2 regions of the Paenibacillus sp. NPDC057886 genome follow, and region 2 is predicted to be linked to the other one. Evidence: riboswitches for the same ligand, from Rfam matches in the RefSeq annotation. Region 2 holds a riboswitch; the other holds the start of a gene.
The links. A riboswitch is a leader RNA that binds a small molecule or an ion and turns the genes downstream of it on or off. The one in region 2 is predicted to bind glycine.

Region 1 (15,544 bases), on a different contig from region 2:
ATGAAGACCTTGCTAGAACGCTTTATTTTTCGACTCAAACAATCCGTAAAGACGTGCAAAAATTATTACAAACGATTCAAGCAGAAAAGCAGAACATCGAGATTGAAGCTATTATTTTTCAAGGCATCCGGCTTAAAGGAAGCGAAGTCGAGAAACGGATTTTGCTCAAAAAACTAGTCACTACCGATTGTCTCAAACACATGCCGATAGACGAAGCACTGCAATACTATTTTGGCGATTGGTTCAACGAATCTTCTATTCATTTTATCTACGCTTGTATTGAAGAAGAGGTTGCCGAGTATAATTTATTGCTAAGTTTTCAAGAATTATTCTCGATCTGTGTGAATGTTTTGATCAGTCTTAAACGGGTAAGTCTTGCACAAAAAATAACTGAACAAGATATGAGGTTGGATCATACAAGTTTTGAAGAATTAAAGATAGCCCAATCTATTCTGATCCGTCTGGCTCAAGAAATGGATGTTCCTTTTGATGAATATGAGTATCAGTATTTAGGCTACCTGCTTATCGCGTTGCAGATCTTACCTAAAAAAAATGAAGAAATTGGGCATGAACACGGTAATGAAATTGAACAAAAAATCAAATTAGTGATCCAAAAAGTTGGAGAGCAATACGGATTTATCAGCCACAAAAACGAAGAGTTATTTGATCGATTATTAGCGCATATTACCAAATTATTATACCCATTAAAGTATTATTTCCCTGTCGAAAATCCTTTTATTGCTCAAATAAAATCAGAATACACCAATGCTTATAATGTCGCGGTTGTGTTGGCAAAAGAATTGCAATTTTGCTTGAATATCAAAATACCTGAAAATGAGATCGGTTACTTGACGCTACACATTATGGGCATTATTGAGAACTCTCAAGATAACAGAAAACGTATTGCGATTATTTATGGCAAAAATCTATTAGTCGGCAAGCTGTTGGAGCGTAAGATTAATCTCTACTTTCCGAATATTAAAATCGATAGTCTACTAGCTAATCATGAAATACATCTTCTTCCCGAAGGAATCGAAACGATTATTGCAACGAGCGAGATTGCGGAGCTACAACAGTTCAATGTACAAAATATCATTCTGGTAAGCGAAATGATTACCAGCGATGATATGAAGAATATTTCGATTCAGTTAAATCGTGGACTACTCAAATATTATTTATCACCAAATGATGTTTTTTTCTTAGACGAGGATAATCCAATCGATTTGTTGAAAGCCCTTACGGAACTAGGCGATATTCAACATTTATATACCAGTATTCTGGAACGAGAAAAAATGTCCAGTACAAATATCGGTAATTTAGTTGCTATGCCCCATCCATTTGATTGTGGAGATAACAAAAAATTACGAGTGCTGGTCGCAATCAATAAGCAAAAAATGCTGTGGGGCGATCAGATGGCTCAGATTATTTTCCTGTTTGTTCCGCCGAAAAATCAAAAAGTGAATAACACCAAGTTTTTTGAAGAAATTTACGATGTGTTCAAGCAGACCAATATGACAGAAAAATTGCTCAATATAACAAATTACGATGAATTTTTGGAAGTATGGTCTTCCAAGTAAAATTTAGGAGGAATCAAAATGTTAATCAATATGAAAGATTTACTTAAAGTAGCGTATGAGAATAAATTTGCAGTCGGATCATTTAATGTGGCAAATAGTGAATTTGTGAAAGTAGTGATCAATGCCGCAGAAGAGCAAAATTCTCCAGCTATTATGCAAATTCACCCGAATGAAATCGATCTAGTCACTGACGGATTTGTAGCTTATGTACGCGAAGCGGCATCCAAGTCTAAAGTTCCTTTTGTCATTCATCTGGATCATGGAGCCAGTATCAAAGATATTACGCGCTCGATTCGTAACGGCTATACCTCGGTCATGATGGATGCATCGCACTTACCTTTTGAGGAAAATATTGCGGCAACCAAAGAAGCGGTTGAACTGGCTCATCTGGTCGATGTATCTGTAGAAGGTGAACTAGGTACGATCGGGAGTAATGAAGGCAGTTCAGAAGGTGGAGCCGACGAGATTTTGTATACGAATCCAGAAGAAGCGGCGATTTTTGTAGAACAAACAGGTATCGATACACTTGCTGTCGCTGTAGGTACTTCACATGGTATTTATCCTCAATCCAAAGATCATTCGATCAAAATCGATCGTTTGAAACAAATTCATGAAAAAGTAAAAATTCCGTTAGTGCTACATGGTGGATCAGATAATCCTGATGAAGAGATTAGAGAAGCAGTGAAGCATGGGATAGCGAAGATCAATTTATCAACCGATATGAAGCGAGCATTCTACAACCAATTAAGAGCGACACTCGATGCGAATCCGAATGCATATGAACCGGATCAACTGATGCCCGAAGCGACCAAAGCGGCAACAGAGCTGGTGAAGAAAAAAATGGATTTGTTCGGTTCTACGGGTAAAGCATCCCTTTATAAACTGGGAGAAATTTAAGAGGAGAGATCCATCATGAAGATTTCTAATGTCTTAAAACCAGAAAATATCATATTAGATGTCACCGCTACGACCAAAGCTGAATTAATAGATGAATTGTCGCAAAAGTTAAACGATAACGGCTATTTAAGCGATATCGAGCAATTTAAAAAGGATATCTGGGCACGTGAAGAACAGGTTCCTACAGAAGTGGGGTTCGGAATAGCCATTCCGCATGCCAAGTCTACTGGAGTACAGTCACCTGCCATTATTATGGGCAGATCATTAAGCGGTATAAAATATAGTATCGAATCATGTAATTTATTTTTTATGATTGCAGTGGATCAAGACTCTTCATCAGAGCATTTGCGGACATTATCCAAAATTTCGACCTTTTTGATGGATGAACTATTTAGAGCGAAGCTTATTCTTGCTCGAGATCAAGAAGAAATTGTCTGCTTATTTGAACAGGCAGAAGAGCAAGATGCGCAGGCGCTTCATCGTCCTAAAAAGTATGCTGGCAAAAAAGTGGTTGGAGTAACAGGCTGTCCTACAGGAATCGCTCATACGTTTATGGCAGCAGAAGCATTGAAAAATGCGGCTAAAGAACTCGGTGTACACATTAAAGTGCAAACCAATGGATCAACAGGTGTTGGAAATCAATTGACTCCTGAAGATATTGCTGAAGCTGATGGTATTATTGTGGCGGCAGATGTCAAAGTCGATATGGATGTTTTTGGCGATCGTCCAGTGATCAAAACATCTGTCAAAAATGGAGTTCATCATGCACAAGAGTTAATTGAAGATGCGATTGCTGGAAAAGGTGTCGTTTTGAATCAAGGCAACAATAATCTTAAAGAAGCAAAAGAAAAAACACGCTTAAAGCAGCCTAAAATATACAGCCATATTATGAATGGTGTATCGTTTATGATTCCTTTTGTAGTCGCAGGCGGTATATTGATTGCGCTTTCGTTTATGTTTGGTATTCATGCGGCTGATCCAACTAGCCCGGACTATAATGCTTTCGCCGCTTTTTTAAGTACAGCAGGGGGTAGTGCTGCTTTCGCATTGATGGTTCCTGTATTAGCAGGGTATATTGCGTATAGTATTGCTGACCGTCCAGGTTTAGCACCTGGTATGATTGGTGGGATGCTGGCAACTCTTGGAGGTTCAGGATTTCTGGGAGGTATGCTAGCTGGATTTATCGCCGGTTATACGATCCTAGCTTTGAAAAAATTAGTCAAAGGCATTCCCGATTCACTGCAAAGCCTGTCACCTGTGCTGATCTTGCCATTAGCAGGTTCATTTATAACCGCCTTGATTATGTACTTTGTAATCAACAGTCCGATGGCTTGGATCAATGAGTCGTTACAAGGTTGGCTAAATGGCTTAACAGGCTCGAATGCTATTTTATTAGGAGCGCTTCTGGCAGGAATGATGGCATCTGATATGGGAGGACCGATTAACAAAACAGCGTCTGCTTTTGGACTGGCGATGTTTGCCAATCAGATATTTGAACCTTCTGCGGCTCTAATGGTTGGAGGTATGGTTCCACCACTGGGTATTGCATTAGCCACAACAATATTCAAAAATAAATTTTCAATCGAAGAACGTAATGCGGGCAAAGCAGCTTATATTATGGGTGCATCGTTTATTACAGAAGCCGCGATTCCGTTTGCTGCAAATGATCCATTGCGAGTTATTCCATCCAATATTGTAGGCGCAGCGATTGGTGGAGGAATGTGTATGGCTCTAGGTATTTCGTTACAAGCTCCTCATGGTGGGATCTTTGTTATTCCGATTGCGGCAAGTAATCCATTACTTTATATTGTCTGTATTTTAGTAGGTTCCATCATTACAGCTTGTATGATTGGATTGTTAAAGAAACCTGTATACCAACCACAGAGTAATACAAACGAGCCATCAGAAAAGAAAGCCGTAACCACTATGAAATCTGCATAACTTCTCTAACCAGCTGGTGCCATGCACTGGCTGTGAGGCAGTTTTTTGTTTGTTCTATATATCGGATTGATTCAATATCTACATTAAGTATTTACACAAGGCCAGCCTTTTATAGAGCTGGCCTTTTTTTGCTTTCTCCCAGGCTGAGGATTGCTATGCTGGGAAACAACCAGCGCTGACACAGCGCAGGGAACGGAACGATTGTGTAAAAGCGAAGCGTTCGCCTTTATCCCCGGATGTATTCCTTGAGAAAAGTAAATCATATAAATCCGGGGATAACAGCGATTGAAACAACGTCCGTTCCCGAAGCGGCCAACCAGCGCCAAAATACCATTCCAGCTTTTTCTAATACACAGCCCAACATTTTTAACATTGCGTTTACAAAACATTGATTTTGAGATGACATAACGAAACTACAATGATAAAAGAGTTGATGGTGAACAAAAATAAAAGCAAATCACCATCACTAAATTGGGGGAGGAAAACAAAACATGTTTAAAAAGTTGCCGTTCATTTTGATGACCTTAACGTTCGTACTGGTGCTCGCAGCATGCGGATCGAAAAATGACGCTGGTACAGAGGGAAGCAATGGTTCCACAGGAGAAACTGCTACTGAACTTAGCGGTAACATTCTGGCTGTTGGATCAACAGCACTGCAACCTCTGGTAGAGCAAGCTGGACAAAAATTTATGGCAGTTGATGAATATAAGAAAGTAACGGTACAAGTGCAAGGCGGCGGTAGTGGTACTGGTTTGACACAAGTATCTGACGGACAAGCTACAATCGGTAACTCTGACGTATTCGCAGAAGAGAAAATCGATGACGCAGCAAAAGTAAGCGAACTGAAAGATCACCAAGTGGCTGTTGTAGCAATCGCTCCTGTAAGCAACAAAGATGCAGGTGTACAAGATTTGACGAAGCAACAACTGATCGACATTTTCTCTGGTAAAATCACAAACTGGAAAGATGTTGGCGGTAAAGATCAATCGATCGTTATCGTAAACCGTCCTAGCAGCTCGGGTACTCGTGCAACATTCGAGAACTTTGCACTGGGAACAAAAGTGGAAGATATCCAAGGTTCCATTCAGGAAGATTCCTCAGGTACAGTTAAAAAGCTCGTAGCTGAAACTCCGGGCGCAATTGGTTACTTGGCTCTGTCCTACCTGGATGACAGCCTGCAAGTATTGAAATACGAAGGTGTAGAAGCAACAGTTGAGAACGTAGAAGCAGGAACTTATCCGGTATGGGCTTACGAGCACATGTACACCAAAGGTGACCCGGATGCAGCAACAAAAGCATTCCTCGACTACATCTTGAGTGACGAAATTCAACAAAACGACGTGACGGAGCTTGGTTATATCCCAGTATCCGGCATGAAAGTAAAACGTGACGCAGCAGGCACTGTGACTCAATAATCTTTGAACTTGCGCATACAGCGAGAGAGGCGGACCCAGGTCCTGCCTCTTTGCGCGGTTTGCTCTGGAATAATCCCATATTTTGCATGAATTCTACTATAGAAGGATGGTTGTTATGGAACAGACCGAAGGGGGAACGGTAATGAACAACAAGTTGAAACCGCGCCGGCCCTTGAGAGAGAAGCATTATTGGGAAGAGTGGACAGGACGGATCTATACGTCGATTTGTGTCGTTTTCCTGATCGTTGTCATGTTTTCCATCGTTTATTTTGTAGCGTCCAAAGGCTTGTCGACCTTTTTCCAGAATGGCGTAAGTTTGCGCGAATTTTTATCCGGAAAAACGTGGAACCCAACGGGGGAACCCGCTGCCTTCGGAGCGTTGCCGTTCATTACAGGTTCATTCATAACAACATTGCTTGCAGCTCTGATTGCAAGTCCGCTTAGCTTGTGTGCAGCGCTCTTCATGACCGAGATTGTACCAGGTAAAGGTAAAAAGATATTGCAACCTGCGATTGAGCTGCTGTCCGGTATCCCTTCCGTTGTGTACGGGTTTATCGGTCTCAGTGTTATCGTTCCTTTGTTGCGCAGCATGTTTGGCGGAGCCGGCGTCGGGATTGCAGCCGGATGTTTGGTTCTGTCTGTTATGATTTTGCCTACCGTAACAAGCATTATGGCAGATGCACTGTCTGCACTGCCGAAAGGTCTGCGTGAATCGTCCTACGCACTGGGGGCAACTCGCTGGCAAACGATCTATCGTGTCATTATCCCGACAGTTCTTCCAGCTTTGCTGACAGGGATTGTACTAGGTATGGCCCGCGCATTTGGTGAAGCTCTTGCCGTACAGATGGTCATCGGGAATGCACCGCATGTACCGACATCACTGCTCGAATCCGCTTCAACGTTAACGAGTGTAATCACCCTGAGTATGGGTAACACCACGATGGGATCTGTTCATAATAATGCACTGTGGAGTATGGCGCTTGTCCTGCTGGTGATGACCTTTGTCTTCGTCATTCTGGTTCGCCTGCTTGAAAGGAGGAACCGGGTATGAAAATGAAGGCTAAAACGGTAGATAAAGTTGCCACATCCATTATCGTTGTTCTGGCCCTGTTCATTGTTGTTCTCTTGCTCGGTTTGCTTGGCTTCATTCTGGTACGTGGGATTGGGCAGATTAACTGGCACTTCCTGACCAGTGCACCACAGTTGCTCAAAGGTGGAGGCGGGATTGGACCGCAATTATTCAACTCGATATTCCTGCTTGTTCTGACCTTGATTATTACGATTCCGCTCGGATGGGGCGGCGGTATTTATATGGCCGAGTACGCCAAGCCGGGCCGGATTACAAGCTTTATTCGACTGGTTGTCGAAGTGTTATCCTCGTTCCCGTCTATCGTTATTGGTTTGTTCGGACTCTTGTTAATTGTTAATACATTTGGTCTGGGATTCTCCCTGTTATCGGGGGCCATGGCCTTGGCTATATTCAATCTTCCACTCATGGTGCGGACAACAGAGCAAGCGTTTCGGGCCGTTCCGAAAGAGCAGAAGGAAGCGGGTCTAGCACTCGGATTGTCCAAGTGGAAAATAATCACCTCCATTCTGCTGCCTGTGGCATTGCCCAGTTTAATCACGGGTACGATCTTGGCATCGGGCCGGATTTTCGGTGAAGCAGCAGCTCTGATGTTTACAGCGGGTATGAGTAGTCCACCACTGGACTTCACAGACTGGAATCCAACGAGTCCAAGATCGCCGATCAATCCATTGCGTCCGGCAGAGACACTGGCCGTGCACATCTGGAAAGTAAACAGTGAAGGCATTGGCCCGGATTCCAAAGAAGTAGCAGCTGGCGCTTCAGCCGTGCTTGTACTTCTTGTACTGGCGTTCAATCTGAGTGCACGCTGGATCGGTCGGGTGGTTTACCGCCGTATGACAGCTTCGAAATAAGGAGGAACCAACATGGCCATACCTTTTGGTACGGAACAGTTAAGCATATATTATGGGCATTTTCAGGCCGTTAAACAGATCAGCCTGACGTTTCCCGAAGCCAGTGTAACGGCGCTCATTGGACCATCCGGCTGTGGTAAATCCACGTTCCTGCGGTCGCTCAACCGGATGAACGACGAGATCGCCGGTTCCCGCACGGAAGGACATATCTGGATGGACGGCAATGATCTGAATGAGCCGGGCACAGACGTGATCAAGCTTCGTCAGAAAATAGGCATGGTGTGGCAGAAGCCGAACCCGTTCCACAAGTCCATTTACAACAATATCGCGTTTGGCCCCCGCTACCGTGGTATCAAGAACAAGAAGGCACTGGATGAAATTGTGGAAAAAAGCTTGCGCCGCGCTGCGCTCTGGGACGAGGTGAAGGACAGACTGAACGAGTCTGCCCTGGCCCTTTCGGGTGGACAACAGCAGCGGCTCTGTATCGCCCGAGCGTTGTCGGTTGATCCGCAGATTTTGCTGCTCGATGAGCCGGCATCTGCCCTTGACCCGGTATCTACGGGTAAGGTGGAGGAATTGATCTCGGAGCTCAAGAAGGAGCTGCGGATCGTGATTGTTACCCATAATATGCAGCAGGCGGCACGCATCTCGGATTATACGGCTTATTTTTATCTGGGAAGCATGATTGAGCACGGGGATACGGAGCATATTTTCACTAACCCGGACAATCGTCTGACTCAAGAATATATTATGGGACGTTTCGGTTAACTGTTATATTGGATAGAGTATGAGATCGAGATAGATTTATAGAGATAGAAGGAAGCATAGCACCCGGGCGAGGTCGTTCGGGGGTTATGCTTTTTTACATCATCACGTATATGGAATAGTTTGCCAAAATAAAAACAATCATGCTACGATATTCGTGAGCACCACCTTTCATTTGACAAGAGAAGGAGATGTGGATCATAACTACCCATAAGATATCCCATGACACCATGGCAACTGAAATTATCTCGCATTATTCCATAGAAAAACCTGAAATTTCCTTTATCCGACATAATGAAAATCTAACGTATCAGGTGGTTGATCAATTAACCGGACAGAAGTACCTATTGCGTATACATAAAGCCGCTTTTGCAAGCATGACGGGCATCCAGCATACACGACCTGCACTTGAAGCAGAGATGAATCTACTTCATGAATTACGGGCTACTAGCCCATTGCGAGTGCAGACACCTGTACGCAATACATCGGAAGAGTGGGTCACCGTCTGGTTGGACGAAACAGGAGAAGAGATCTGTTGTACCGTTCTGGAATGGATTGAAGGCAGGGATATCAAGCAGGGAGAACGTCTGACAACAGCACAGATTCATGATTTGGGCGTACAGTTGCAGATATTGCATCAATATGGACGACGACCAAAGGAAGCTTCCAAGCCACAGGCAGGTTTACAGAAATCTGAAAGCGGACAGAGGGCGAATGACGTTGAACAGCATGCTGATCAGGCAATCATCTCAGAGGTATATACCGATAACAATAGCCCTGCCATGGGACAAGCAGGAGTACGACCAGCCTACGGATCGATCAAAGAGAATCTTGTCATGTTGGAGCAATTGGAGGAAGGCGTTAGACGTGGCATCTTTACTCCTGAAGATTTCGATCTAATTCGCGAGACGTTTGAGAACATTAACGATCAGCTAGAGACGTATCCGCATAATGCTGAGACATGGGGAGTAATTCACGGGGATATTACCCGCGGCAATCTGTTAGTGACGGATCAGGGCATATCCATGATTGATTTTTGTTTATACGGTTATGGCTACTATCTGTTTGATGCCGGAGGTGCAGCTACGATTTTCAATCGGGAGGAACGGGATGTCTTCCTATCGGGTTATACGGAGCAGACAGGACCACTGACGAAGCGTGATATTCGGTTAATGGAAGGATTCATGCTGATCTTTACGTTCGGCTATTTCGCATTTCAGATGGAAAACGAGTCCAGATACGAATGGATGAAAGAGCGAATGCCTCTTATATGCAGCAAATTTTGCAAACCATATGTACAGAACGAGAGTATTTTCTATGAGTTATAATTTGTGATTTCTAGTGGGTGGGTAGCGCTATGAAGAACATTCGTGCAAAGAGAGTTGCAGCGAAGGGTCAGTCTGGTGGCTGGAAGCATGCCGGATTGCTACTTAGCGGAGTGGGCATATCTAATCTGGGTGATTTCATATATATTGTGGCGATTAACCTGATGGTATTGAATATGACACAGTCCCCAGCGGCAGTTGCAGGGTTATGGATTATCTCGCCGATTGCTTCGGTGTGCACTAAGTTTTGGTCAGGCAGCCTGATTGATCGTTATGATCAGCGACAGCTGATGATTGGGGCCGATATGCTACGGGCATTGTTGGTGGCGACGCTCCCTCTGATGTCCAGCTTATGGATGATGTACGCAGTGATGTTTCTGATCAGCATGTCCTCATCTATATTTGTCCCCTCCTCTCAGGTGTACATTACCCGGCTGGTACCTGCTGAACGGCGTAAGCGTTTCAATTCCCTACAAGCCCTGATTAGCTCAGGGGCATTTATTACCGGCCCGGCAGTTGCAGGAGTGATGCTGATTTATTTATCTCCGGCGGCAGCTATTTATGCCAATGCGGCTTCCTTTGCTGCTTCTGCATTAATTCTAATGTTTCTTCCCAAACTGGGCATTGGAGAACAGAATATAGGGACGGGAAGCAGACTGACACCTCGGATGATTGCCCAGGATTGGAGAGCTGTACTGAGCTTCAGCCGGAAGTCCGGCTACGTGGTCGGAATATATGCCTTGTTCCAGATTATTCTGGTGGTCGGCATGTCGCTCGATGCCCAGGAAGTGGTGTTTATCCGTCAGGTGATGAACCTGCCTGAATCGCAGTACGGAGCATTAATGAGTATCACCGGGATCGGTTATTTGGCAGGCTCCATGCTGGTTTGGCTGTTCGCCAAACATTTGCCGATCCGTCACATGATGGGTGGCGGTGTGCTTCTGGTCGCGCTGGGTTATTTCCTGTTCGCCCGTTCATTCTCGTTTGAGCTGGCGGCGATTGCTTTTATTCTGCTCGGTCTGTGCTCCGCACTGGCGAATACGGGCCTGGTTACCTTTTACCAAAATAATATCCCTGTCGATCTGATGGGGCGAATGAGCAGTGTACTTGGACTGGTGTTAAGTGTGCTGCAGGTGGCCTCCATTTTGATTGCAGGAGTAGTGGCAGAACATTTGTCGCTTCGTATGGTATATACGGTTGTATCTGGGATCATGGTGTTGGCAGCGTTTGGATTGTGGGTGACGAGTATGCTTCCTTCCCGAAGCAGGTTTTTCGATGAACCGGCGAAGCCTAAGGCGATGGTGGGGTGACAGGCAAAATACGGCAATTCTAGTACAGAATAATGGTTGCCTGATTACCCGAACCGTTCTGTGGAACATAACATAGATAGTATTAATCACAGATACTGACCAGTAGAAAACGAATAATGTATACGCTTTCGAAATGAAACGCATTAACTCATTCATGTGATGAAAGTTTACAGTTCGTTAGTTTATCTTGTGTATAAAATGGGAAAAAGGAAGTATTCACAAAGAAATCGTTAAGTTTGTTGACACTGATCTTCCGGTCGATTAATCTTAATGAGAAAGTATTAAAAACTTCAATTATCATTCTGGTACAACATATCAGAATGGTTCCATACAGCGAATGATAGCGAGCGGGAGAGACCTGGGCATGCCGAGTACAATGGCAGCTGTCGGGCACCGAAGGAGCAAGCTGCTACGCACCCGGCGCAGCGGTTAATCTCTCAGGTAAATGTACCATCGTTGGACGCAACTCTGGAGAGTGCGCGACATGCGCCACCCAAGGGGTATATGGTCAAGCAGCACGGTGTGCAGGGTGACATAACCTGTGAATACAGGGAATGCATCAATCCGCCGCGCTGCTTATCATGAAACTCTCAGGTATCGAGGACAGAGAGAGGGCCTAGGGCCTTCTTCTGTCCTTTTCTTATGTCATCATTCAGTAATAAAGGAACATTATGGGTGTGCATCTGGATGAAAATGACGATTATAAATGGAGGGTTTGCGATGCGTTTTAAAGACGTTTTTTCAATTATTGGTCCGTCCATGACAGGTCCATCAAGTTCACATACGGCTGGAGCGGCACGATTGGGGCGAATTGCCCGTCAGTGGCTGGGATGCACGCCTGAACGCGCCCGGCTAACTCTGTATGGCTCGTTCGCCGACACGTATCAGGGACATGGTACGGATCTCGCGTTGATCGGTGGCCTGCTTGATTATGTAACTGATGATCCACGTATACCGGATGCAGAACAATACGCAGAGGAAGCGGGTATGGAGGTAGAGTTTTTCACAAGTGGCCTGCCTGCTCCTCATCCCAATACGGTCAAGATTGAGCTGTGGCATGGTGAGCGTCAATGCTCACTGATCGGTGCTTCTATTGGTGGTGGCAGTGTATCGGTACATGCATTGAATGACTTCCGTGTACAGATTAGCGGAGAGTTTCCGACACTTGTGCTGCGACATTCGGACAAAGCAGGGGTTCTCGCTTCCGTAACCTCGACAATCAGTTCGTCAGGGGTGAACATCGGGTATATGCAAGTGGATCGGAAAGCCCGGGATGGTGAAGCGCTGACAGCAATGGAGATGGATGGTGTGCCGAATCCTGAGATGCTGAACCGTCTGCGGTCGCTGGATCATATGCTGGACATTCGCGTGATTGATTTGAAGAGAGGGGTCGAGCCGGATGCGGTTTAAACATCTACATGAACTGAGTACCATCTGTACAGCAGAGTCCAAAACCATTGCCGAGCTGATGATCGAAGAGCAGGTTCAGGAGACGAATATCCCGGAAGCGGATGTTGTGCGGCAGATGTCGGATTATTATCAGGTGATGAAAGAAGCTGTACACAAAGGGCTGACAGAAGATACGACATCACGCAGCGGCTTGACTGGCGGAGACGGCAAAAAAATGGCCGAGTACATTCGTAAAGGTGAGACTTGTTCTGGAGATGCTTCTGCACTAGCCATGGCATATGCCCTTTGTGTATCGGAAGTGAATGCCTCCATGGGCCGGATCGTAGCGACACCGACAGCCGGTTCTTGCGGCATCATTCCAGGTGTGTTTATCAGCTCCCAGGAGCGTTTTGGCTGGAGTGACGAGCACCTGGTAAACGGTCTGTTCTGTGCGGGAGCGATCGGTTATGTCATTGCCAACAATTCATTTATCTCCGGTGCCGAGGGCGGCTGTCAGGCTGAAGTGGGTTCTGCCATCGGTATGGCCGCTGGAGCTATGGTGGAGCTGCGTGGAGGGACACCGGAGCAAGTGGTTCATGCGGTTGGCCTCGCGTTAAAAAATACATTGGGCCTTATCTGCGATCCTGTCGCAGGCCTCGTGGAAATTCCGTGCATCGTCCGTAACGGACTGGGTGCCGTAACCGCGTTGGCTGCGGCCGACATGGCCCTGGCTGGGGTACGAAGCGCCATTCCGTCTGACGAAGTCATTGATGTCATGCTGGAAGTGGGCAGTGCGATGCCGAGCAGGCACCGTGAAACGGCCCAAGGTGGGCTTGCTCAAACGCCGACAGGACGGAAAATGATGGAGAAGCTTGCCAAACCGAAGGCGAAGCGTGCGGAGCCTGAGATTGAAGCTGAGTCTCCTGCTGAAAATGAACCAGAAACCAAGGCATAACATCCATGAACGTACATGAACTGAATTTAATTCGTGGAGCTTGGATCATTAACGGTAATGATCCAAGCTCCCATCATAATTTGAAAGCCGATATGAATTCTTCCTGGTGAAGAAGCATATCGGCTTTTTTTGCTTTTTCGGCGTTGCTTTCAATGCGTTGGAATTGCAAAGGATACAACAATATGAAGAAGCTACGCGATATCTGTACTTAGTACAACATATCCATATGCGGGCAGCTCAACGGCCAGGATTCCCTCTTCCTTGGCTGTACGATAATTCTCGCCAAATAACTCTGTCCATTCCCCGGCGCCCACCTCCAGCTCGACGATAGCCGTTTCTTCCGAACGATTGAACAGGATCAGAATACGCTCCTCATCATCCTGTCGTTCCATCACAAGCTGGCTTCCGCCTTCACGGGCCTGCAGGAATCGAATGCTGCCTTCTGCACGCAGGGCAGGGTGGGCATGACGAAGTGCGATCAGCTTCTGATAATAGGTGAACAGCTCGCGATCCTGCTTCGTCTCATCCCACTCCATACATTTCCGACAACCGGGATCATGATCGCCGTCCAGCCCGATTTCGTCACCGTAATAGATGCATGGTGCACCCATATAGCTGAATTGGAACAGCGCGGCCAGTTTCAGCTTCCGCTGGTCGCCCTCACATAAGGTGAGCAGCCGTGGTGTATCGTGGCTGTCCAGCAGATTGAACGCCACTTCGCTGGCTTGCAGCGGATAGCGGGACAGCTGTCGACCGATGGAGCTCACGAATTGCTCAGCGTGCATGACATCTTTTACAAAAAAGCGATTTACGGCTTCCGTAAACGGATAGTTCATCGAAGCATCGAACTGATCGCCTTGTAGCCAGGAGGAGGATTCATTCCATACCTCACCCAAGATATAGGCATCCGGATTCGCAGCCTTAACCACACGGCGGAAGTCGCGCCAGAACGCATTATCCACTTCATCCGCGACATCCAGCCGCCAGCCGTCGGTGCCCACTTCCTTAATCCAGTATTCGGCCACCTCCAGCAAATACGCCTTCACCTCAGGATTTTCCGTGTTCAGCTTCGGCATGTGGGCTTCGAATCCGAATGTTTCATACGTAGGAATGCCATCCTTCACATCCAGCGGGAATTCATGCACATGGAACCAGTCCTTGTATTTGGACTTCTCCCCGTTCTGTTGCACATCGACAAACGGCGCGAACGTCTTGCCGGAATGATTGAATACCGCATCCAGCAGCACCCGAATTCCGCGTGCATGACACAGTTCAACAAGCCGTTTGACTGTATCTGCATCGCCAAAATGCCGATCTACTCGCAGATAATCTTCGGTATCGTATTTATGATTGGTCGTTGCCTCGAAGATTGGTGTGAAATAAATGGCGTTAATGCCCAACTCTTCAAGGTAATCCAGATGGTCGATGACGCCCTGAAGATCACCGCCGAAGAAGTTAAACGGGGTTGGTTCCCCACCCCAGGGTTCCACATGCTCTGGATCGAGATCGGGGTTGCCTTTGGCGAATCGTTCAGGAAAGATCTGATAGAAAATCGCATCCTTCACCCATGCAGGCGGTGTAAATACAGCTCCGGGATGGATATACGGGAACTGGAACATGTGACCGGGATCGTCGGGTTCATGCGTCTGGAAATCCGTTTCGGTCATCCAGATCTGTTCTGTGCCATTTTTCAGCAGGAAGGAGTACTTGAGACGGTGATACGGAGGCTTTACTTCCCCCTCATAGTAATCGAACATGGAATCGGATGTATATTTGGTTAAAGGAACCAGCTCTTTGGTGCGATCCCAGGCGTATTTATCACCAGTCAGGGCATGTACCTCGGTGAGATCATTCTTTTTGGCACGCAAACGCAGGCGAATGGTATCCTTATCGTAGGCGTAGGCCCAGTTCCGTTTCGGTTGATGAAAGATGGCTTCCAGCAGCATGTTGAATTTCCTCCCGTCGTATACACACGAAGTATGTGAGCAAGTCGCAGCATTCGATGCAGAATTATGCGAAGCGGATGATT
Region 2 (15,544 bases):
TGGACGCAAAGTCAAAATTCACAAAAAACGCCTGACCTTGTATATCTCCGCAGATGAACTTTATCCGGGTGACTATGACCTCGACATTGTGCTGGAGACCAAAGAAAACCGCAAGAAACGCAAACTGATGAGTCGCAAGCATGTGGAAGGACTGAAGATTGAATTGCCTCCTGAAGAATAACCACGGGATTGAGGATTGATATAATGAGTTGAGTTGGTATACTTTAATGAACCTATCGATCGTTCGTGGTTAGAAATTCATCGGGGAAGGAAGACTCGTATGTCTGTTGAACAGGATACAAAGAAGTTTACTCCAGAAGTTCTTGTATGTCCTTTATGCGGTGAGGCCAATGGCTGCTCTTATGCCGCTGGCCGTCCTCATTCAGAATGCTGGTGTAACCAGGCTGTGTTCCCGGAAGGTGTATTTGACCCCATTCCGGCAGAACAGAGCAGGAAGTCTTGTATATGCGAGGCTTGTCTGGATACGTATAAAAAGAACGCAGAGCAAAATAAAGAGCCCCACAGTTAACCCTGTGAGGCTCTTCTTCTATTGATATTAATTTTGTATGGAAATGAAGATCGTTACTTCTGCAATTGTTGATAATGCGCTACAGCCTGTTTCAGTACAGGATGGCTCTCGTCCATGGACGTATACTGGCTGAGTGCTGCTTCAACCCCTTTTTGCTGGATCGCAGTCTGGAGTTCCACCGCTTCCGGGTCTTCGGAAATATCAAATTTGCAGGCAGCCGCCATGCCCATCGCCAAATGTGTTGTCTCCGTGCCATACTCATAAGCCTGGAGAGCCGGGCGTACCAAACGGTCATTCGGGGACAGTTTCCGCAGCGGTGAACGTCCTACACGAGTTACTTCGTCCGTCAGATGCGGGTTAACGAACCGTTCCAATATTTTGGCAATGTACAACTGATGATCATCGGCATTGAACCCAAAACGCTTCACCAAAACTGCTCCGGTTTCCTGCAGGGCCCCATATACGATGGATTTGACTTTTTCATCGGCAATAGCCTTCTGAATCGTATCAAACCCGTTCACATATCCAATATAAGCGGCAATACAGTGTCCGGTATTAACGGTAAACAGCTTCCGTTCGATATACGGCTCCAGATCATCCACATACATTACACCTTCAACCGGTTTGAATGCAGAAGCCATTTGTGAACGGTCAACAACCCATTCATAGAAAGGCTCTACCTGTACATGCAATGGATCTTCATGATGCTGAATTGGCACAATCCGATCTACGGCAGAATCCGGGAAATACACATACTGATCCGCAAGCAGGCGGGTACGCTCATCCAGCAGACCATATATATGTTCTTTCAACTGAGTGCTGGCTCCAATTGCATTTTCACAGGCAATAATGTGAAGGGGCTGGAAGACATCACCCGTTCCCAGTCTGGACGTAAGTCCTTTGGCAATACCGGGAGCAATATGTTTCAGAATACCCACACCTACTGCGGTTGTGATCAGTTCAGCTTCTGCAACGTTCTGGGCAACGGTATCCAGATTGGTTCCATCGATTGCACTCACACCGGTAACTGTCTCCAGGTCCTTGGCCTCGTTAGCCAGTTCAACCGTGTACTCTCCACGCTGCTCTAGAGCCGTAACCAGCTCCTGGTTAACGTCCGAGAAAACGACATTGTAGCCTGCACGGGACAAAATCAAACCGATAAAGCCACGTCCAATATTACCTGCTCCAAAGTGAAGGGCCTTCATAGTTCCATTTCACTTTCCAAAATAGTGATGACTTCCTCAGCGGTTTGAGCATGACGCAAAGCTTCCATGTTCTCTTCCTCGGCGCAGATGACTGCGATGCTGGTCAGGATCTCCATATGTTCTCCACCCTGAGCGGCGATACCAATCACCATATACGCTTTTTCTTCCCCAAAATCAACACCTTGCGGGAACTGAATGACCGATATGCCTGTGGACAGGATGAATGATTTGGATTCCTTCGTGCCGTGTGGAATTGCAAGTCCGTTGCCGACATACGTGGAGACAATCTCTTCACGCTCAAGCATTTTGTCAATGTATTCAGCGGTGATATGTCCCGCGTCTTTCAAAATTTGACCTGCCATACGAATCGCTTCGTATTTGTCCTGAGCCGTTGCATTCATGATGACTTTATCTTTAGTTAACACACTCATGTTTGAATACCTCCAATTTCGGTTTTGCTGCGGTAAAATCCCGCAAGTTCTTGGGACAAGTAATGAATAAGATCATCCCGGTTGCCTTTTTCAAGTAATGCAATCATTTCTTCCTGCAACAATAGCGCACTGATCTCACTCAGTACCTCCAAACTTTCCTTCGATAACTGTCTCGGTCCAAGCATCAAGAGCACATGACTAACACCTGCCGGGTCTTCCGGCGTGCGCAGAAGCGGCTTTGTCAATTGGAACAGCGTAATTGAAGGACTGTGAATGCCATCACTGCGTGTATGAAACAGCGCGAGGGAAGTCCCGGGAATCTTCTGGCTTCCAACCGCTTCACGCTCCTCCAGCAGCCTGGCAATCTCTTCTGGATTATTCAATACACCGGATTGATGTAAAACGTTGCACATGGCGTAGGCCGTTTCAAAAAATCCGATATCCTGATTATCCAGCGGGAACACCTGAAACTTGCCGATAATCTGTACGATTTCAATCAGGGTGGCTTCCAGTCCAACTGGATCGGAAATCCGTCCTGTTGTCCTTGAATCTGCTTCAGTTGGGGGACTATGTTCCCGCTGAAGCGTCGTTGTCCTGATAAAGTGCCTTAACCGTTCACTTTCTTCTGCCGTCAGCAGTGGGCTCACCTTGTAGTATTGATGTTTATCCATTGGAAGATCAACGGTAGAGAGAACGAGATCATATTCCGTCTTCGGTATACGTGCGGCTTCATACCAGGATACACTGTCCACAATTCGAATTTCGGGAATTTCCTTGGACAGGCGGCTTGATAACATCCGTGAAGATCCAATCCCGCTCGTACAGACGACGACAGCCCTGATTTCACGCTTGAGCACCCGCAACCGTTCTATGGAAGCACCGAAGTGCATCACCAAAAATCCGATCTCCTCATCCGGCACATCCGTATGGGGCCAGGCCTCTCGCACTGCTAACTTTACATCCTCAAATAGTGATTCATAATCCTTGCGGATCTGCTGAAGTAACGGATTACGGATAAGCTGTCGCCCATCCATTCGTTCCAGCACCGGCTCCATATGGGCAATCAGACCTTCACGGAGCAGACGATCCTCATGGAACGAATAATGAGTTTTCTCCTGCATCCGATCTGTGAGGGAACGAACCATGTCGAGTAGGACCAGATCATCTATGGGCAGCAAACGTGAGGAATGAATTGATTGCTCGATTTCAATCAACAGCCTGTGAAAATAAGCCTGCTCCTCGCCCACAAACTCCAGCCCAAGCTGGGCAGATAGAACTCCGCACAATCGGGAAGCCAAATATTCCGGCACCTTCCGCTCGTCTTGCAGAGGAGTTCCAACGTCTTTTTTGTCCTGTTGTGTGCCCCTACCTATGCCAAAGCCTTTGCGAATCCGCACAACAGCTACAGATAATTGAATCAGTAGCTTCATGTATTGACGCTCCGGGATGTTTTCCAACCACTCAATATCTGGCTGCCATAACGCATTTTCGACCGTAAGTACGTCCTCATGTCCTATCATTTCCAGAAGTTTGCTGTTTACTTTGGAAACTCCCTGATCCGCTTGTCTACCGAACAAATCGGATTCATCCAGATATTCAAGAGCGAGCGCCGAAATAGCCATGCGATGAGCCAGCTCGCTTCCATTGATCTTGACCCCATATCCACGCCTGCGAACCAGTTTCAATCCCGCCAGATGAATGCGTGGCTCCAGATCGTCCAGATCGTTGCTTGCCGTAGATACGGTAACCTTCAGATCTGAGGCCAGGGCAAGCAGCTTCACAGGCTCGGATTCATCCAGCAAAATACAAAGCATGAAGAGTTTACGCTCTTCGGGCGTAAACTCCACATATTCGTTAAGCTCAAGTTGTTGGCGCAATACGGCCAAATCATCGGAACCGGGATCAATTCGAACCCCGGTTCCCGATTTTTTTTCCAATCTCATGCCAAGGGGCTCAAGCCATTGTTCAATCATCTGCAACTCCCGATGTACGGTGCGAGTGCTTACTTTGACCGCAACAGCTATATCGCCAGCAGTTACCTCATGCGGATGCTCCAGCAGGAACTCCACGATCTCACGCTGTCTCCTTGTAATATTACTCATCAGGAGTCAGATTTGAGGCGCTCCACCAGTGCCTCATATTCAGGACTCTTCAGGAAGTTATCGATGGAAATATGTTCTGCATTTGGAGCCACGGATTTGGCCCGGTCTGTCAATGTTTTCTGTGTGATGACGATGTCGGCATCTTGTGGAATCTCACTGATCGCCGTGTTAGTTACAGCGACATCCACACCAGCTGCCTTCATTTTCTTCCGCAGTATCGAGGCCCCCATGGCACTTGAACCCATACCTGCATCACAGGAGAATACTATTTTATTGATATCCGTTTTTACTGCCGAAGAAGCAATATCAGCCGCACGGTCAGCTTCCCGATTATCTTTATCAACGGTGAGGTTGCCCGTTTTGCCCTGATTTTTCATATCCTTCATACGGTTGGAAGCACTATCCAGATCTTCGTCATCCTTCTGTTTGCCTGTTTTGAGCAGCACAGACGCCACAAGGAAGGAGATGATCGCAGCTACGGCTACCCCTGCAAACATGCCAAGATATCCACCCTTAGGTGTTAACAACGAGTAGGCAATGATACTTCCCGGTGACGGTGCTGAAACCAAACCAGCTCCTGTCAGCATGAAAGTCAATGTACCCGCTACGCCACCAGCCATCGCAGCCAGAATCAGTATCGGTCTCATCAGAATGTAAGGGAAATAAATCTCATGAATCCCGCCAAAGAAATGGATGATTACTGCACCTGGAGCGGAAGATTTGGCTGATCCCCGACCGAAGAAGCAGTATGCCAGCAAAATGCCGAGTCCAGGTCCTGGATTGGATTCAAGCATGAATAATACGGATTGACCCAGTTCTCTTGCTTGATCCGTACCAATCGGTGTCAGGATCCCATGGTTGATGGCATTGTTCAGGAACAATACTTTTCCTGGCTCAATGATCAGATTGACCAGTGGGAGAAGACCAGCATTCATCAACGTTTCTACCCCGGCCGATAACACCTTGCTAATTGCTTCAACAAAAGGCCCGATGCCTTTAAGGGCTAGAAGGGCCAAAATCCCACCAATAATACCAGCGGAAAAGTTGTTAACCAGCATCTCAAACCCTGATTTGATTTTGCCATCGACAGCCTTGTCAAATTTCTTAATGACCCAGGCTCCCAATGGACCGGCAATCATGGCGCCAAGAAACATTGGAATGTCACTGCCGACAATAACCCCGATGGTCATGATTGCGCCGACTACACCACCACGTTGGCCGTGTACCATGGTACCGCCTGTGTAACCGATAAGCAAAGGTAGCAAATATTTGATCATTGGATCAACCAGCAATGCAAAATCTGCGTTAGGGAACCATCCTTTTGGAATGAACAATGCCGTAATCAAACCCCAGGCGATAAATGCACCCATATTCGGCATAACCATACCGCTTAGGAAACGTCCAAACTTCTGAACGCCGACCCGTATTCCTCCGCTTTTTTCGGACTTTGCGTCCACTGAACTCATATTGAAAACCTCCTCAACATATTAAACCTTTATTCCCCTGAATTTGGACTACAATGATCCAGACGAACGAAGGTACAACTCTGCAATAAATCTTAATTTACAACCATATCGTAAATGAAAACGGTATCTTCTACAACGAAATGAAAACCTACTTCCGTCATGAACGTTGATGACAAGATTTAAATTTAAAGGATTCTTCCATATTTAAACCTGTATATGCATCGGAACCTGTTATTCCCTTTCATGTATCATTCCCACGAATTGCACCATTTTAATGACAAATAAAATTGTGAATTTATTCTATTTTGACAATCTGTTTCCAACTCATTTAGGGATGATGATGAAACACGTTAGAGTGATAATCATCCCGTCCGATTTATCCGTTAACAACGACAAAAGGCGCAATTGCTCATCCTGTGTCAGATGAGGCCATTGCGCCTAAGCATTCTCCGAATGAGCAGTATCACTATCCGGATCTATAATCAATCCATTCATTTTTTTTCGTTAAACGAACTTTTACATCAAGCTGAAACTCCCTGTTAGCCAGAGAATCGAACATTAATATTATTCCGTATGTTGACGATACGCATCCGCATTCATCAACGTGGACAGTGCTGCTGTCAGGTCGCCCTCAACACGAATCTCGATCATCCAGCCTTCGTCATATGGAGAGTTGTTAACCAGCTCCGGAGAATCCTGCAATGCATCATTTACAGCAATAATCGTTCCACTGACAGGAGAAAACAGATCCGAAACGGTTTTGACGGATTCAATCGTTCCAATACTATCTTCCGCTTTTACATCCGATTCCAGGTCAGGCAATTCCACAAACACAATGTCACCCAGCTGATGCTGTGCGAACTCGGTAATGCCAATACGTACGGTATCCTCCCCTACGGTCTGCACCCATTCGTGCTCTTCACTGTACAGGAAATCACTTTTCAATTCGCTCATCGATATCCGCCTCGCTTTTCATTAATGAGTGCATGCGTTTCTTTGACCTAAACCTTTTTCCCAGAACATAGCGTATGATATTTTTGAATCAAATGTCAAGATACCTTACAATTTATTTGATTTTCTTCCTTATATGCCTGTAACTCATTTGGACTCTCCCTACATATAATGGGGAATATTAGAAAAGTAAGCGCGCTCTTTATAAATAGACGAACATTATGATATTAATTAAAAATTTCATTCGGATTTTTTATTGTTTTCTATGATATCGTTCTTGACATCAATAGTCGATTCAGGCTTTAATGAGAGTAGTAAATGTGTTTATTGGTCTATGCAATACCCGCGGATGAATGTAAAGGGAGAGATTACCCTTGACACCCGAATCAGGGTGTACATGCGGTAACGCCGAAGGAGTAAGCCACCGACAAGCGGAGGTGAATCTCTCAGGCAAAAGGACTTTTACGGGACGCAACTCTGGAGAGCATCTATTCGCCCTGTGTGGGCGTTATGATCACCCAAGGGGAAACCTGCTGCATCAGGCGGCGGGGTAACTCTCAGGTACCAAGGACAGAGCCTAAGAATACAGCGTGCTTCTGGCATGCCGGTTCTTTGGCCTGTCCTTTTCCTTTTTCCCAAAAAAACGAAAACAGGTTATAGAGCGGCGCAGCCTATAGCGTCCTTACCTTACTTTTATCATAAAATATGATCCCAGATTCATTGATCCATGGTTATACACTCGGCCGGTTGACGGCCCATGACGAGGTGATTGGATGTCCGATTTGCTTAGAACCCCACTCTTTCCACTCTATCAGCAATATGAAGGCGTACGATGCATTGATTTTGGTGGCTGGGAGCTCCCGGTACAATTCAGCGGAATTCAGAAAGAGCATGAAGCGGTGCGAGAACGTGCCGGATTATTTGATGTATCCCACATGGGCGAATTCACTGTACAAGGTGAACACGCAGAAGCTTTTTTACAGCACATGACCACCAATGATGTAACAACACTCGTTCCCGGTCAGGCCCAATACACGTTAATGTGTTATCCGGATGGCGGCGTGGTCGATGATCTGCTGATCTATAAACTGAAAGACCAGCATTATATGCTGGTGGTTAATGCCTCCAACATCGACAAGGACTGGGCATGGCTGCAACAGCACATGACGCCAGGCGTAACGATGACCAATGATTCGGATCAAACGGCGCTGCTTGCTCTGCAAGGTCCGCTGGCAGTGGATATTCTCGGAACGGTGACAGACACTGATGTGTCTTCGATTGAGCCTTTCCGCTTTGTGGCAAATGCGACGGTCTGTGGCGTTACATTGCTGTTATCCCGCACCGGATATACAGGTGAAGATGGCTTTGAACTCTATGTTCCTGCGGAACAAGCTGCTGCGGTCTGGAACGGATTGATGCAAGCGGGAGAAGGTCACGGACTCGTTCCGACAGGACTGGGTGCCCGGGATACGCTGCGCTTTGAAGCCAAGCTGCCCCTGTATGGACAGGAATTGTCTGCAACCATCTCACCGCTGGAGGCTGGCGTTGGCATGTTTGTGAAGCTAAATGCCGGGCCGTTTATCGGACATGAAGCCTTGTTGCAGCAAAAAAATGATGGGCCTGCCCGCAAGCTGGTCGGCATCGAAGTGCTCGAGCGCGGTATTCCCCGCCCCCATTATCCGATTTACGCCGAAGGTGTTCAGATTGGTGAAGTGACCACAGGCACCCAATCCCCTACGCTGAAACGCAATCTGGGGCTGGCCCTGATTGACAGCAAATATGCTGCGCTGGGTACCCCGCTGGAGATTGAGATTCGTGGCAAGAAACTGAAAGCCGAGGTCGTAAAAACCCCTTTTCATAAACGGACACGTGCGCCAAAGACACCTACTCAAGGAGCTGATCAAGCATGAGCAAGCATCGCTACATTCCCATGACCGAGCAGGATCAGAGTGCCATGCTGGCAACCATCGGTGTGGAAACGATTGAGGATCTGTTCCATGACATTCCACAGGAGATTCGCTATCAGGGTGAACTGCCTGTTTCCTCCAAACTCGATGAATATGCACTGACACGTCATATGTCGAAGCAAGCGGGAGCGAATGCCAACTTCGAGACACACGCCAGTTTCCTGGGTGCAGGCATTTATGATCACCACGTTCCTTCCGTCATTAATCATGTCATCTCCCGTTCCGAGTTCTATACCGCCTATACACCTTATCAACCCGAGATCAGCCAGGGAGAATTGCAGGCGATTTTCGAGTTTCAATCCTACATCTGTGAGTTAACAGGCATGGCTGTAGCCAATGCCAGCATGTACGATGGTGCGACTGCATTCGCGGAAGCAGGCAATCTGGCCGCAGCGGCAACCCGCCGCAAACAGCTGATTGTGTCACGTACCGTGCACCCTGAATCCCGTCAGGTATTGCAAGCTTATGCACATGGCCTCAATTTGGAGATTGTTGAGATTGGATATCAAAATGGTGTAACAGACTGGGATGCCCTGCAAGCCGCCGTGTCCGATGACACCGCAGCCGTCATGATCCAAAGCCCGAACTTCTTCGGCGCCGTGGAAAATGTAAAACAGGCCGCAGATCTTGCGCATTCGCATAAAAGTCTGCTCGTAGTCAGCGCCAACCCGCTATCGCTGGGTCTGCTGGAAGCCCCAGGCAAGCTGGGTGCTGACATCGTCGTTGGCGACGCACAGCCCCTTGGTATCGCCGCTTCACTCGGCGGTCCAACATGCGGATACTTCGCCGTATCCCAGGCTCATATGCGCCGGATTCCTGGCCGAATTGTAGGCCAGACAACGGACCGCAACGGCAAGCGTGGTTTTGTACTCACGCTGCAAGCACGGGAACAGCATATCCGCCGTGAAAAGGCGACGTCCAACATCTGTTCCAATCAGGCTTTGCTCGCACTGAGCGCCTCTGTTTATATGTCCATCATGGGTAAACAAGGTATGATTGACGTCGCTGATTTGAATTTGCAAAAGAGCCATTATGCCCTTAACACGCTTACCGCTATTCGAGGGGTCTCTCTTACGTTTACCGCACCAACTTTCAATGAGTTTGTTATCCAACTGCCTGAAGGAATAAATGTGGAATCACTGCAACTGAAATTGCTCGATGCAGGTTTCATTGGTGGCTATGAGCTTGGACGTGATTATCCTGAGCTCGCCGGACATATGCTGATTGCGGTTACTGAACGGCGCAGCAAGGAAGAGATAGACGAATTCGCACGTGTATTGGAGGGATCGCTGTGACTCAGAAAACGACAACAAAGACAACGACGACATCAGCACAAGGACAATCGGAAACAGTAACCTCTTTCTCTACTTCGGGCCAACCTGAAACCATCACAACAGTCACTAACCAGGCTGTCTCTCCAGCACCGGAGCAATCGTTGATTTTTGAACTCAGCAGTCCGGGTCGGGTGGCGTATTCCTTGCCTGAGTGCGACGTTCCCCGTCAAGCTGTCGATTCCCTGATTCCCCGGGAAATGCTTCGGTCGGAAGCAGCGGCATTGCCTGAGGTTTTTGAAGTGGACGTCATTCGCCACTACACTGCCCTGTCCCGTCGTAATTTTGGGGTAGATAACGGATTCTATCCACTCGGCTCTTGTACGATGAAATATAATCCGAAGATTAATGAGGATGTGGCCCGTTACAACGGGTTCGCCAAAATTCATCCATATCAGCACGAATCCAGCATCCAAGGTGCACTTGAACTGCTCTACACGTTGCAAAATGACCTTGCCGGACTAACCGGTATGGACGCCGTTACGCTGCAACCGGCCGCTGGTGCACATGGCGAATGGACTGGGCTCATGATGATCCGTGCCTACCACGAAGGTCGTGGTGAACAGCGCACGAAGGTTATCGTACCGGACTCTTCTCACGGGACCAACCCGGCAAGTGCAACCGTAGCAGGTTTCGAAACGGTAACAATCCCTTCCCGCGCAGACGGTCTGGTAGATCTGGATGCACTTCGCGCAGCTGTTGGTTCGGATACCGCAGCACTGATGCTGACCAACCCGAACACACTCGGACTTTTTGAGAAAGACATTCAGGAGATTGCTTCCATTGTGCACCAGGCAGGTGGCTTGCTGTATTACGATGGAGCCAACTCCAATGCCATCATGGGCATCACCCGGCCTGGCGATATGGGCTTCGACGTGGTGCATCTGAACTTGCATAAAACGATGAGCACTCCGCACGGCGGGGGTGGACCTGGTGCCGGCCCGGTTGGCGTGAAGAGCCGCTTGATTCCGTTTCTACCGAAACCGCTGGTCATCAAAAATGATGAGGGCTTATATGCATTGGATCGCGAAGGTGATCAATCCATTGGCCGGGTCAAAGCGTATTACGGCAACTTCGGTATTCTGGTCCGTGCCTATGCCTACATTCGTACCTATGGACCTGAAGGCTTGCGCCGGGTATCTGAATGTGCCGTGCTCAACGCCAACTACATGATGGCCCGTCTCGCACCTTACTACGAGATTCCGTATCCAGGCGTGTGCAAACATGAATTTGTGATGTCTGGCCGGGGGTTGAAACAGTACGGTGTACGTACACTGGATGTTGCCAAACGATTGCTTGATTTTGGGTATCACCCGCCAACCGTGTACTTCCCGCTGAACGTGGAGGAGTGCATCATGATTGAGCCGACGGAAACGGAGAGCAAAGAAACACTTGATGGATTCATTGATACGATGATTCGCATTGCCAAGGAAGCAGAAGAGACACCTGAACTGGTACTCAATGCCCCTTATGGCACACCGGTTACCCGTCTGGATGAAACAACAGCAGCTCGTAAACCTGTATTGAACTGCGCTTGTAGTTAAAAGCTAACCTAATAAACTTGCATATGATCATGCCTGCAACCACATCCGAACTATGTTCTCATCCCAGGTTTGGACACGATCATTACAATGGAAACATATTCAGTCGTTGATACTCATTAATAAATGCCAAAAACAGCCGCTTTCTGCTTTCTGCGCGGCTGTTTTTTCTAATAGCTTTTTAACCTGTCAGCTTTATTTTATCTTTGTCGTTCTAAGGCTTCCAATTGGCTCGTTCCTTCTTGCCCAATCGCGGGCAAGTGTAACAATAGGAGCGAGCTTGTCGTAAATATTGCAGGCAACAGACATTTTTGATCGCAAGTCTCTTCGAAGGCTCCAGCGGATGATCAATCAATCGAACCCTGACGCGAAGCGGATTCTTGGCTAGACCAAATACATCAGCTTCCAGACCATTTTGCTCCACCTGTTCGTCAGCGGCAAACTGACGCAAGAGAGCTTCATCGTCTGGATACGTATCATAGGCTGTTGGAGTCTTTCCTGTATATTGTTGAAACGCCCACGAAAAAATATCCCGGGCTGAGGCCAGCGAGCTTGGCCAATTCATCTTGTTTTAACTCATGATCCAGATGATCATTCATATAATCGGCAACACGAGCAATCGCAGAAGCGGTTGGCTCAACGCTTTCCGGCTTGGCCTGCGCTTGAACAAGTAAAGTCATCAGACCGTATAATAGGGCCTGTCTATTGAAGTGTTCCTCGTCACCAGCGACCTCCATTTGAAGCAAACGTTCGCAAGAGTGAGCGAGTTGTTGCAGGTCTTTACACCAAAATAACCCTTCCGTGAAAGCATTGGTAGCAATCATCTGCTCTTCCCCGCCATTTTCGTATACTTCGAAACGGACCAAACATCCTTTTAACGCCTGTTCATCCGCCGCCAGCCTTGACCCTCTGCCCAGGAGTCAGCAAATAGACCTCTCCTTCGTTTAATCGAGATATGTGTTCGTTTGATACCAAAGTTCCGGAGCCACTTGTACAAAGAACAGCGGAATGTTCTGCTGTCGCAGCATGAACCATTTCTCCATTTCAGGACACTTCAAACGAATCGATACTGCTATATTTAAGCACCTTGCCTGCCTTCTTTTTATTGAGCTTCATGGTAACCCTACTTTCTCCCTCAGCATGATGTCCATTGATTGGAATATTTGATTACCTTAATGATAATGATTTTCAACCAAGATACAAACGGAAAAATGTAACTTCTCTGCAGAATAGAAATATCGGCTCAAACAAAAAAAGCCGGTATCTGCTGTAACAACAGATACCGGCAAAATCGCTGCACGACTGCAGCTCTTTCATCGGAAAAAGAAACCCTTAAAATCGGGTGGAAACCCCATAAAATTACATTACGCTTGAATGCTTTGAACCAATTCAACGACTTGCTCAGCCGTTTGCATATCCAGTGCTTTGGCAGCAAGCTCTTGCATGTCTGCACGGGACAGCTTGGTGATCTGACTGCGAGCTGGCAGAATGGATGTTGCGCTCATGCTGAACTCATCCAGTCCGAGACCGAGCAGCAATGGAATTGCTGTTTCGTCTCCGGCCATCTCTCCACACATGCCAACCCATTTGCCTTCACGGTGTGCTGCATCGATTACCATTTTAACCAAACGCAAGATGGCAGGGTTGTATGGTTGATACAGATACGCCACACGCTCGTTCATACGGTCAGCAGCCATGGTGTATTGAATCAGATCGTTCGTTCCGATACTGAAGAAATCCACTTCTTTGGCGAATTGATCCGCCAGAACCGCAGTCGAAGGAATTTCGACCATGATTCCCAGTTGGATGCTGTCTGAAACAGCAATACCTTCAGCAACTAGCTTTTCCTTCTCTTCGAGCAGGACAGCTTTGGCTTCACGGAATTCACCCAGTGTTGCGATCATTGGGAACATAACACGCAGGTTACCATGTACGCTTGCACGCAGCAATGCACGCAATTGAGTACGGAAAATATCCAGACGGTCCAGACACAGACGAACTGCGCGGAAACCGAGGAATGGATTCATTTCTTTTGGCAGATCCAGATATGGAAGCTCTTTGTCTCCACCGATGTCGAGTGTACGAACAACAACAGGTTTGCCTTCCATTTTTTCCAGTACAGCCTTGTAAGCATTATACTGAATGTCCTCGGAAGGAAGTTTGTCTCTGCCCATATACAGGAACTCGGTACGGTACAGGCCTACAGCCTCGCCGCCGTTCTCCAGAACACCGGCAACATCATTCGGTGTACCGATGTTGGCTGCCAGTTCCACATGAACGTTGTCCACCGTTACCGTTGGCTCATCACGCAGTTTTCTCCACTCCGCACGTTGTGCATCGTATTGCTCCTGTTTGGCACGATACTCAGCAATAACATCATCCGTCGGATTAACCAGTACGTGACCGTCCAAACCGTCAACGATAATCATATCGCCTTGTTTCGCTTGAGCCAGAATGTCCTTCGTCCCAACGACAGCCGGGATTTCAAGCGAACGAGCCATGATCGCGGAGTGAGAAGTACGTCCACCAATATTCGTTGCGAAACCTTTAACATATTGACGGTTCAGTTGAGCCGTGTCGGAAGGCGTAAGATCCTCCGCAAGCACGATCACTTCTTCACTGATCTCAGCCGGACTCATGAATTCGATACCAAGCAAGTGATTTAGCACACGTTTGGTTACATCACGCATATCCGCAGCACGTTCCTGCAGGTAAGCACTCTTCATGTTTTCGAACATTTCGATAAATTGCGTTGCTGTTTCGTTCAATGCGAATTCCGCATTAACCTTATCATCTGCAATTTTCGCTTTAACCGGATCAATCAGTTCCGGGTCATTCAGAATGAGCAAATGCGAAGCAAAAATCTCAGCTTTTTTCTCGCCAAGCTCTTGTAAGGTACGCTCTTTGATCGCCTCAAGCTCAGCCTGGGACTTGCCCAGAGCCGAGTCGAGTTTCGCGATCTCTGCGTCAACGTCGTTGATTTCGCGTTTTTCTACAGAGTAGTTGGGATGCTCCAAGATAAACGCCTTGGCGATAGCAATACCCGCCGAAGCCGCGATCCCAGAAACATTAAGCATTAATTTCGCCCAGCCCTTCGTTAACCATAACGTCTGTCAGAGCTTGAAGAGCTTCAGCTTCTCCTTCGCCTTCAACGATGATGTTGATGGTATCGCCTTGTTCCAGGCCCAGGGAAAGTACACCCAGGATGGATTTCAAAGTTACTTTTTTACCGTTAGCTTCTGCAAAGGATTCTGCACCTTTGAATTTGTTTGCTGTATTAACCAGGGCTGTCGCCGGACGTGCGTGGATACCATCTTCGTCTGTAATTCTGAATGTTTGTTGCATTACAATCATCTCACTTTCAATAATTTAGTTTAGGCATTGCATATATTTACACTTGCTTGCCATCGTCGTAACACTTCTTATTTTATCTCAATAATCGGCTGATCGCCAATTTTCAGTAACCCACTTTTCGTTAGTGTTACTGTCGAGCCTTCTGGCAGGTTGGTGAAAATGACCGGAGAGATGATCGACGGAGCATTAGCTTTCACATACTCCAGATCCACTTCCATAATCGGCTGTCCTGCCGATACCAGGTCGCCTTCCTGCACAAGCACGTTAAAGCCCTGACCTTTCAGCTTCACCGTGTTGACACCTATATGAACAAGCACTTCCTTGCCTCCGTCAGACATAATGCCCACGGCATGTTTGCTTGGAAATACGTTAAACACCTTACCATATACAGGAGAAGCAATCTTGCCATCATGAGGCAGAACAGCAAAGCCATCACCTGTCATTTTCTCAGCAAAGACCGGATCAGGAACGTTTGTGATATCCATCAATTCGCCGTTAACTGGCATAACGATGTCTTCCGAAATAATACGTTCGCCGTCTTCACCTTGCGCCTTTTCCTGTTCAGGAGCAGGTTTAACATTAGCTGCTGGTGCCGGTGTCCGTCCTGCAATAATATCCTGCATTTGGGATTTAATCGTATCTGAACGTGTACCGAAGATGGCCTGTA

Region 1: linked by a shared signal. The riboswitch ahead of sdaAB (L-serine ammonia-lyase, iron-sulfur-dependent subunit beta) and the one ahead of gcvT (glycine cleavage system aminomethyltransferase GcvT) in region 2 are both predicted to bind glycine.

The regions. Positions count from the first base shown of each region.
Region 1 covers NZ_JBHVMZ010000007.1:323,612-339,155, reverse strand. Annotated here, with positions in the region: gene ACFVQB_RS24520 (BglG family transcription antiterminator) at 1-1,577, shown strand, start outside; gene ACFVQB_RS24515 (ketose-bisphosphate aldolase) at 1,596-2,474, shown strand; gene ACFVQB_RS24510 (PTS fructose transporter subunit IIABC) at 2,490-4,415, shown strand; gene ACFVQB_RS24505 (phosphate ABC transporter substrate-binding protein) at 4,907-5,830, shown strand; gene pstC (phosphate ABC transporter permease subunit PstC) at 5,973-6,881, shown strand; gene pstA (phosphate ABC transporter permease PstA) at 6,884-7,771, shown strand; gene pstB (phosphate ABC transporter ATP-binding protein PstB) at 7,784-8,539, shown strand; gene ACFVQB_RS24485 (phosphotransferase enzyme family protein) at 8,728-9,864, shown strand; gene ACFVQB_RS24480 (MFS transporter) at 9,894-11,171, shown strand; glycine riboswitch at 11,510-11,633, shown strand; glycine riboswitch at 11,638-11,780, shown strand; gene sdaAB (L-serine ammonia-lyase, iron-sulfur-dependent subunit beta) at 11,892-12,581, shown strand; gene sdaAA (L-serine ammonia-lyase, iron-sulfur-dependent, subunit alpha) at 12,571-13,515, shown strand; gene ACFVQB_RS24465 (alpha-glycosidase) at 13,707-15,461, opposite strand.
Region 2 covers NZ_JBHVMZ010000010.1:84,943-100,486, reverse strand. Annotated here, with positions in the region: gene ACFVQB_RS28365 (endonuclease MutS2) at 1-181, shown strand, start outside; gene ACFVQB_RS28360 (cysteine-rich CWC family protein) at 281-529, shown strand; gene ACFVQB_RS28355 (mannitol-1-phosphate 5-dehydrogenase) at 583-1,734, opposite strand; gene ACFVQB_RS28350 (PTS mannitol transporter subunit IIA) at 1,731-2,165, opposite strand; gene ACFVQB_RS28345 (BglG family transcription antiterminator) at 2,162-4,267, opposite strand; gene ACFVQB_RS28340 (PTS mannitol transporter subunit IIBC) at 4,267-5,733, opposite strand; gene gcvH (glycine cleavage system protein GcvH) at 6,298-6,687, opposite strand; glycine riboswitch at 7,034-7,156, shown strand; glycine riboswitch at 7,160-7,260, shown strand; gene gcvT (glycine cleavage system aminomethyltransferase GcvT) at 7,458-8,594, shown strand; gene gcvPA (aminomethyl-transferring glycine dehydrogenase subunit GcvPA) at 8,591-9,946, shown strand; gene gcvPB (aminomethyl-transferring glycine dehydrogenase subunit GcvPB) at 10,039-11,526, shown strand; gene ACFVQB_RS28315 (hypothetical protein) at 11,738-11,974, opposite strand; gene ACFVQB_RS28310 (hypothetical protein) at 12,000-12,389, opposite strand; gene ptsP (phosphoenolpyruvate--protein phosphotransferase) at 12,888-14,600, opposite strand; gene ACFVQB_RS28300 (HPr family phosphocarrier protein) at 14,593-14,868, opposite strand; gene ptsG (glucose-specific PTS transporter subunit IIBC) at 14,946-15,544, opposite strand, start outside.